DNA from 2 places in the Mycobacterium sp. C31M genome. Region 1 is predicted to be linked to the other one. Evidence: predicted binding sites of a transcription regulator. Region 1 holds the regulator's gene; the other holds the start of a gene.

Region 1 (4,597 bases):
CGCCGCGGCGCGTCGGGCCGCCGGTGGCGCGCTCGGCCCGCTGGGTGCCGAGGAGGGCGCGCAGTACGCGATCGGCGCCGACGGTGTCGGGCAGAACTACACCGGCGGCAAGATCTTCTACAGCCCGGCCACCGGCGCCAATGTGGTGACCGGTCAGGTGCTGGCCAAGTACGAGAGTGTCGGCGGCCCCACCGGTGACCTCGGGTTCCCCACCGCGAGTGAGGGTGACGGCGGGCTGGCCCCGCAGAGCGCGGTGGTGCCGTTCGCCGCCGAGGACAAGCCGGTCATCTTCTGGACCCCTGATTTCGGCGCGGTGATCGTCCGCGGCGCGATGAACGCGGCCTGGGACAAGCTCGGCGGCGCGACCGGTGAACTCGGCGCGCCCAAGACCGATCAGACCGACAACGGCGGTGTCATCACTCAGCAGTTCAGTGGCGGCTCGATCTCCTGGGACAAGGCCGCCAACAGATTCAGCACCGAGCCCGCCGGGCTGCAGTCGCAGCTGGCCGGCCTGGAGGTGCCCGGCGCGGACGCGCCGCAGGCACCCGCCGAGTCCCCGGAAGCCGCACCGGCCGCCGATGGCGACAAGTGGTACACCTGGCGCTGGTGGTGGTTGCTCGGCCTGATCCCGCTGCTGGGTCTGATCGCCGTGATCGCCGTCGCGGTGCTGCGTAACCGGCGGCCACGCGAAGACGATCACCTCGACGAACCGTATGACCGCGGCTACGGCGGCTACGAGGACCGGTACGAGAGCCGGGAGGACGAGTTCCATACCGGACCCGCCAACGACTACGTCCAGCCCAGTCAGTGGGCGTCGGTGCCCGCGGACAGCGAGACCCCGCCATATGCCAAGCGCACGGCGGAGGCCGGTCTGGCCCCGGCCGAGGACGTCGTCGACGAGCCCGACGACTTCGACCGGGATGTCGACGATGCCGACGAGCATGAGTACGAATACGGCGCCGACGACCGCTTCGGCGACGAACTGGAGACCCCGGATATCGCGGCCGAACCGCCGGCCGACTTGCCATTGTTCGACGATGACGCCATCGACACCGCGCCGACCCGGATCGAGTCGCTGCCGTTCGAGTCCGCACTTGAGGAGCCGGTGCTCGCGGAGCCCGAACCGGAGCCGCGGCTGGAGCAGCCGACGGCGGTGATGGACGTCCCGAGCGGGCGACACGCCGCTGCCTCATCAGATGACGAGGCCGACGACGCCGGCTGGACCTCCATGCGGCTGGCCACCACCGACCGGTACCGGGCGCCCGAGGGCTATCCGGTCAAGGCCGATACCAAGACCGGCCTGTACTGGGCGCCGGGCAGCCGTGGCTACCGCGACACCGAGGCCGAGATCTGGTTCGCCAGTGAGGAATTCGCACAGGCGAACGGGTTCATCCGGGCAGACTGATCAGACCTTGCGGATGACGGTGACGACCTTGCCCAGGATGACGGCGTCGTTCCCGTCGATCGGGTCGAACGCCGGGTTGTGCGGCATCAGCCACACCTGACCACGGGTCCGCTTGAAGGTCTTCACGGTGGCCTCACCGTCGATCATTGCGGCGACGATATCGCCGTTGTCGGCGACGTTCTGCTGCCGGACGACCACCCAGTCGCCATCGCAGATCGCCGCGTCGATCATCGACTCGCCGACCACCTTGAGCAGGAACAGCGAACCCTCGCCGACCAACTCGCGGGGCAGCGGGAAGACGTCCTCGACGGCCTCCTCGGCCAGGATGGGTCCGCCGGCCGCGATCCGGCCGAGCACCGGTACGAACGTCGGCTCGGGCAGGCTGTCGGAGCCCGCCACATCCGTAGCCACGATGGGTGTGACGTTGTCGTCGGCCCCGCGGACGTCCACCGCGCGCGGGCGGTTGGGGTCGCGGCGCAGGTAGCCCTTTTTCTCCAGGGTGCGCAACTGGTGCGCCACCGATGACGTCGAGGTCAACCCGACGGCGTCGCCGATCTCCCGGATGCTCGGTGGATAACCGCGAGTGGTGACCGAGGTACGGATGACCTCGAGAATGGTGCGCTGACGCTCGGTCAGACCGGAGCGTGCCTCAGGGGTGTTGGTGCTGTCGCTCATATGGCCGAATGTAGTCGCCACGCCCGAGATAATCAAACATGTGTTCGAGGCGTGTCGTGGCTCAGCGGCGGCGCGGTATCCCCGTCGACCACAGCGCCCAGGCGATCGGCACCGGCTGGAAGAACAATCGCAAGGCCAGCGAGAAGTAGGTCAGGCGGTCCGGCAGCACCCGGTAGGCGAAGCGGATGGCCCGGTAGATGCGCTGAAGCTCGCGCTCCTCGTCCGCGCTCCAGGTGACACCGAGTTTGGCGCGCAGCCGCGGGTCGAGCAGCCCGATCACCGACAGATAGTTCAGCCGCAGGCCGGGTCGCAGGGCCCGGCGCGCCACCGGATGCAGCACCCGGGGCGCCGACGGCGGCAGTTCCACCTTGCCGGTTTTCATCTCCTCGATCAGCTGACGGGCCTGCGGAGTGGCTTCCAGCCGGTCGACCCATGATTCGAAGTAGGCGTCCATCTCGGCGGGGGTGTTCGGGTAGTCGCGCATCGGCATGTGCAACAGCCGGGGCCAGTCTGCGGTTGTCGCGCAGCAGTTCCACCTTCTCGGCAACGGCCTCGGTGCCGCCGTAGGTCCAGCGCAGCACCGAGTCCACCGACCGGATCGCGCGACCGCCCGGATCGCGCGACCGCCCGGATCGCCGTGGAAGGCGGCCGAACAGGCGCCGGCGATCGAGGAGCTGTTGCGGTCGGTCGCCATGGCCGCGCCCGAGACCCGGCTCATCCGCCATCTGGCCGAGCGGCCCGACCATGTACGCACATTCGACAACATCTCCGGGTTGAACGCCACCCTGCTGGCGATGGCCACCCTGCACATGGGCCACTACCGGGACCGGTATCGCGACGACCTCAGCGCCAGGGCGCTGGCCTGGCTGTTCTACAACATGGCTGTGGCGACCACACTGCGCTATATCGAGAGCGACGATCCGATCAGTCTCGACGAGCTGCGGCGCGGCCTGAGGTTCGCCTCCACCGGTCTGCTGGCCGGCGGCCGCGGCTGATCAGCGCTTGCCGCCGGGAATCCGGTCGGCGATCCAGCCGAGGCGGGCGACCGTACTCTCCAGCGGGTCGATGACCTCGGCCAACCGTTGGATGGTGGGCAGCCGCTGGGAGATCAGGCCCGCCTCGGCGGCGATCTTCTCGGCGTGCACGTCGATGCCGTGCGCCGATTCGCTGAGCCCGGTGATCTGGGTGGCGATGGTCTCAGCATGCCGGTTGATGCCGGCGGCGCTCTCGCTGAGTGCGGCGATGTTCTCCGCGATGAACTGGGCCGAGCGGCGTAGTTCGGAGATGTCCTCCAGGGCCTGAATGGCCAGCGCGATCAGTGCGCGCGGCGAACGCCTGGTCCGGCCGGTGGTCGTCATGGGGTCATTCAACACGTCGGCCGCGCTCACTTGTCGGTGGTCGCCGCTATCGTTTCGCAACAGTTCGATCACGTGTTCTATTCATCGAACAGATGATCGATTAGTATTTCGAACATAGAAGCGAACGTTACTCACCGGGAGGTAAGGCACATGACGATTCTCGAGGCACGAAGCGATGTGCGCGGCCGTTCGGCTGTCCGGCCGCAGGAGTTGGAGCGCCGCCCGGCGGCGGCCGCCGAGGTATGGCCGCTGCCGCGCGATGTCGTGGTGCGAAGGCGTCGCCGGCCGCAGACCCGTCGGCCCGGTGGTGGCGCGGTCGGGTATCGCGGTACCGGTGTGCTGATGTCGCGCGCATCGCACCGTCGCCGGCCCATCACACCCGTCGCGACAGTGTTGTTGGCGCTGCTCGCCGGTGGTTTCACGCTCTGGCTGGGGCTGGTGGCCCAGGTCGGCGCCCCCGCCGCCGAGCAGCAGGTCCAGATGCCGACCCGGCTGTCGGTCGTCGAGGTGCAGACGGGGGAGACGCTGCAGAGCATCGCGGCCCGGGTGGCGCCCGATGTGCCCGCCGACTCGGTGGTGCAGCGCATCCGTGAGCTCAACAAGCTCGACACCGCCGCGGTGCGGGTGGGTCAGACCCTGATCGCACCCATCGGCTGAGGCCGTGCTCATCGGCACGGGAGTGCGACGGCCCCGGATCGTGCAGGTACGCTCGGAAGCGTCAAATCTGGGCCACCTGTGGTACGGCGAAGGAGCGGTGATGCACTGTCCGTTCTGTCGTCATCCGGACTCGCGTGTCGTCGATTCCCGCGAGACCGACGAAGGTCAGGCCATCCGGCGTCGACGTTCCTGCCCCGAGTGTGGGCGGCGGTTCACCACTGTGGAGACCGCGGTGTTGGCTGTGGTCAAGCGCAGCGGTGTCACTGAGCCCTTCAGCAGGGAAAAGGTCATCAAAGGCGTGCGGCGTGCCTGCCAGGGGCGCGATGTCGACGATGACGCACTCAATCTGCTCGCCCAGCAGGTCGAGGACGCGGTGCGGGCCGCGGGCTCTCCCGAAATCCCTAGCAACGAGGTCGGACTGGCCATTCTGGGCCCGCTGCGCGATCTCGACGAGGTGGCCTATCTGCGGTTCGCCTCGGTGTACCGGTCGTTCTCGTCGGCC
Region 2 (4,597 bases), on a different contig from region 1:
CCGGGTAGCCGATCGCGATGGCGCCCAACGGTTCCCAGTCGGCGGGGATGTCGAGTTCGGTGCGCACGATACCGGCGGCGAAGATGGTGGAGCCGATCCAGCAGCTGCCGACCTCGCGGACGGCCAAGGCCACCAGCAGCCCCTGCACGGCCGCACCGGCCGCAACGGTGAACATGGTGTGCTCGGCGGCGGTGCGGGCCGCATCCGGATAGCTGTGCGCGCCATCGGGAACCATGAACGGGATGACGAGTTCGGGCGCGTCGTAGAGGATCTGGCCGCGCCCGACACGTTTGGTGACCTGCTCGGGTGTGCGCCCGTCGCCGGCCAGATCGGCTTCCCATTGTGCCTTCATGGCATCGAGGAGTCGGCTGCGGTTGGCCGGGTCGCGCACCCAGACGAATCGCACCGGGCGGGTGTGGTGCGGGGCGGGTGCGGTGAGGGCCTCGGCGACGGCCTCTTCGATCAGCTCGGCGGGCACCTGCGTGGCGTCGAAGCGGCGCACCGACCGGCGCAGCAGCTGGGCCTGGCGGCGGCCCAGATCGATGGCCTCGGCGGTGCCGAGCCAGAACAGGTCCTCATCGCCGGCCCGCACCAGGGTGTGGCCGTTGGAGCCATCGTCGTGCAGCCTCAGCCCGCGCACCACCGCCACCGGGATGCCGGTCAGCTTGCCCTTGACCAGATCGGCTGCGGCGGCGAGCTCGTCGGCGACGGCGATCTCGGTGACGATGAGTTCGTTGCCGTGCACATCCTGGGCGCCGGCGTAACCGTGCAGCACGGTCAGGCCGGCCGCACCGATGGCGACATCGGTCTGTCCGTTGCGCCAGGCCCGTCCCATCGTGTCGGTGACCACGATGCCGACCCGCACCCCGAGGCGTGCCGCCAGCGTGGCGCGCAGGGCCGCGGCGCTGCCATCCGGATCGACCGGCAGCAGCGCGAGTTCGGCGGCGTCGACGTTGGATCCGTCCACGCCCGCGGCCGCCTGGACGAGGCCGATGGCGTTCTCGGTGATCAGCGTGCGGCCCTTGCGGGCAACCACCCGGACGGCTTCGTCGTCGATGAGTCTGCGACGCAGGGCATCCCGAAGCTCAGGGTCGGTGGGGGCGGCGACGATGCGGCCTTCGGTCTTGGACAGCACCTTGCTGGTGATGACCACCACATCGTCATCACGCAACCAGTCGGCCGCCGCGGCGATGGCCGCACCGACATCGTCGCCGGGGCGGAACTCGGGCAGGCCGGTGACCGGAATGACTTCCAGTGCCGCCGAACTGCCATGCTCGGTCACAGCTGCAGTCCCGCCAATTGCAGACCGGCGCGCACCATCTCCGCGGTGACCGCCGGGTCGGTCATCAGCAGCGGGGCCTGGGCCACGGTGAGGCCCTCGATCTCCGCGGTGTCACCCTCGTGCACCAACCAGCCGTCCAGGATGCCGGTGCCGCTGCGCGCGCCGAAGTGCCGACCGACGGCCTCCGACGAGGATTCGACGCCGATCACCGCGAGGCATTCGTCGGCCATACCGCGCAACGGCTTTCCGGCGACGATCGGCGAGTAGCCGATGACCGGTGCCGCGGTGGAACGCAGAGCGCCGCGGATGCCGCCGACGGTGAGGATCGTGCCGATGCTGACAACCGGGTTGGACGGTGCGATCAAAACCACATCGGCACCATTGATCGCTTCCGTCACACCCGGTGCGGCAGTGGCCTTGTCGGATCCGACGAAGGCGAAGCTGTGCGTCTCGACTCGCGCGCGGTAGCGGACCCACCACTCCTGGAAGTGGATGGCCTTACGGTCACCGTCGGCTGGATCGGTGATCACGACATGGGTCTCGCTGCGGTCGTCGGTGGCCGGCAGCAAACTTGCGCCCGGTTTCCAGCGGTCACACAATGCCTCGGTGACCTGCGACAGCGGGTACCCGGCCCGCAGCATCTGGGTACGCACCAGATGGGTGGCCAGATCGCGGTCACCCAGGCCGAACCAGTCGGGTTGCACGCCGTAGGCGGCGAGTTCCTCCTTGGCGTGCCAGGTTTCGCCGCGGTGACCCCAGCCACGCTCGGGATCGATACCGCCGCCGAGGGTGTACATGCAGGTATCGAGGTCCGGGCAGATGCGTACGCCGAACATCCAGGCGTCATCGCCGACGTTGACGACAGCTGTCAATTCGTGTTCGCCGGCGCCGTCGTGTTGGATGGAGGAGTCGGCAAACTGGCCCAGGCGCAGAAGATGCTGGACTCCCAGCAGGAATCGGGCGCCACCCACGCCGCCGACCAGAACGGTGACCTTCACGCTCTCAGACCCTAGGCCCTGCACCACTCTTCGTCGTCGCCGCCCGGGTGTGGCGAACACGCCGGAGCGCGGACACGCCGGATCTATGTCACGAGATGGTATGAAAAACGGCCATTCCGCTTGACCGTGACAGCTAACGCGTGTCTAATCACATCAGTGTCATTTCAGGTTCGCCCGCCGGTTTCGGTGGCGCAGACCGGGATTCGATCATTTGTTCGAATGGGGATGGCCGGACATCACAATAGTGATAGCTGGGGTAGTGCTGGAGGGGTTGAGTTTTCGTGATCCAGCAGGGGCTCCACCCGAGGGAACAACCAATAGGTGAGGAGGCGGAACATGTCTTTTGAGCAGGTCGATCTCGACCGCGTGCTCCGGTTCGACAACCGGATGCTCGGTTCAGTGGGCAGTGCACCGCACACCACTACCGGTCCGGAATCGAACGAAGTGATCGCACGTCCGCAGTTGAGTCTGGTGCCGGACCGTATCGACGGTGCCGCGGTGCCCGCAGACGACGACGATGATCAGTGGCAGGAGCGCGGACTGTGCGCGCAAACCGATCCCGAGGCGTTCTTCCCCGAGAAGGGCGGCTCGACCCGCGAGGCCAAGCGCATCTGCCAGGGGTGCGAGGTGCGCGACCGCTGCCTGGAGTACGCCCTGGCCAACGATGAGCGCTTCGGCATCTGGGGTGGGCTGTCCGAGCGGGAACGCCGGCGCCTCAAGCGCGGCATCATCTGACGCCTGCGCGTCAGTCGGTCTCAATCCTCGCTGAGTGGCGCGTCGATGACATCCGGGTCGACACCCAGATAGGTGGCCACCTGGGCCACCAGCACCTCATGCAACAGCTCGGCGAGTTCGTCGGTGTCCTTTGCCCGACGCTCGATGGGCTTGCGGAACAACACAATTCGTGCCCTGGTGGAGTTTCCGCGAACGTCCACGCCGGCCGGTATCAAGCGCGCCAACGCGATCGGTCCGTCCGCGACCACCTCCGGTGGCCACTGCACACTGTCCGGATCCTTGGGCGCGATGCGCGGAATCTCATCGACGGCGACGTCCAGGGTCGACACCCGACTGTGCCACCGTCGCTCGATCGGCTCGTAGGCCTCCAGCACCGCCATGTCGAAACGCTCGCCGCGACTGCGCCAACCCGGCACCGTCTGCGGCAACAACGGGCCACGCATTCCGCGTCCGCGGCGGGATCCCCGATGGTTGCGCTGCGCCACGGGACAGATGGTAACGGTTCTCAGATCGACCGGTAACGGTTGGAGATCGGCCCACCGCCACGCGCGTGTCCGGACGCCCGAGACGGTGCCGCACGATAATCTTCCCTGCGTGAACGTTCCCCGTCGCTGCTGCAGGCCAGGTTGCCCGCACTACGCCGTGGCGACGCTGACCTTCGTCTACTCGGACTCGACAGCGGTCGTCGGACCGCTGGCCACCGTCTCCGAGCCGCATTCCTGGGACCTGTGCGTCGTACATGCCGGGCGGATCACCGCCCCGCGGGGGTGGGAGTTGGTGCGCCACGCCGGCCCACTGCCCGCCCACCCCGATGACGACGATCTGGTCGCCCTCGCCGACGCCGTCCGCGAGGGTCGCGAGGGCCTCCCGTCCACGGTCAACGGCGTCACCGCCGGATTCTCCGACCCCGGTACCGGGCTGCCCGGCGGCTCGCTGATGGCGCCCCCGGTCCGCAGGCCCGAGCCCAACGGTCGCCGGCGGGGTCATCTGCGGGTGCTGCCGGATCCACCGGAGACCTCGTCCGAATAACGTGGGCCGAACGGCGAAGCACAAATCCTCTTCCGGCTCCTGACGGGACCTGCGGCGGCGGCGGTGGCTAGCTACTAGGCTGGCTCGCAGAGCAGTACCCCCGAATCCCCGTCGCAACAGAGAGCGAGGAGAGCCATGTCTCGGCCCGCTGAGGCTGTCCACGCTGTCATCAAGGCCTACGACGTGCGGGGTCTGGTCGGAGAGCAGATCGACGACGCCTTCGTCCGCGATGTGGGCGGCGCATTCGCCCGGTTGGTCCGCGACGAGGGCGCCGGCACCGTCGACACCGTCGTGATCGGCCACGATATGCGGGCCAGCTCACCGGCCCTGTCGAATGCGTTCGCCGAAGGGGTCATCGCGCAGGGCCTCGATGTGGTGCGCATCGGGCTGGCGTCCACCGACCAGCTGTACTTCGCCTCCGGTCTGCTGGACTGTCCCGGCGCCATGTTCACCGCCAGCCACAACCCGGCCGCCTACAACGGCATCAAGCTGTGCCGGGCCGGGGCCAAACCGGTCGGTCGCGAAACCGGACTGGCGACGGTCGCTACGGAGG

Evidence for each region. The regulator LexA, encoded in region 1, represses DNA repair genes until DNA is damaged. The targets are predictions, from matches to a motif close to CGAACANNTGTTCG.
Region 2: a site for LexA is predicted at 2,485-2,498, ahead of cofD (2-phospho-L-lactate transferase). Genes of this name have one in related genera too.

The regions. Positions count from the first base shown of each region.
Region 1 is NZ_JBKFAX010000010.1:111,401-115,997, forward strand. Features, by position in the region: gene ACLBYA_RS16650 (LGFP repeat-containing protein) at 1-1,405, shown strand, start outside; gene lexA (transcriptional repressor LexA) at 1,406-2,080, opposite strand; gene ACLBYA_RS16660 (oxygenase MpaB family protein) at 2,142-2,570, opposite strand; gene ACLBYA_RS16665 (TetR/AcrR family transcriptional regulator) at 2,569-3,075, shown strand; gene ACLBYA_RS16670 (hypothetical protein) at 3,076-3,438, opposite strand; gene ACLBYA_RS16675 (LysM peptidoglycan-binding domain-containing protein) at 3,589-4,095, shown strand; gene nrdR (transcriptional regulator NrdR) at 4,196-4,597, shown strand, end outside.
Region 2 is NZ_JBKFAX010000009.1:160,987-165,583, forward strand. Features, by position in the region: gene ACLBYA_RS15575 (coenzyme F420-0:L-glutamate ligase) at 1-1,282, opposite strand, end outside; gene cofD (2-phospho-L-lactate transferase) at 1,279-2,280, opposite strand; gene ACLBYA_RS15585 (WhiB family transcriptional regulator) at 2,749-3,015, shown strand; gene ACLBYA_RS15590 (metallopeptidase family protein) at 3,036-3,458, opposite strand; gene ACLBYA_RS15595 (DUF3499 domain-containing protein) at 3,610-4,044, shown strand; gene ACLBYA_RS15600 (phosphomannomutase/phosphoglucomutase) at 4,180-4,597, shown strand, end outside.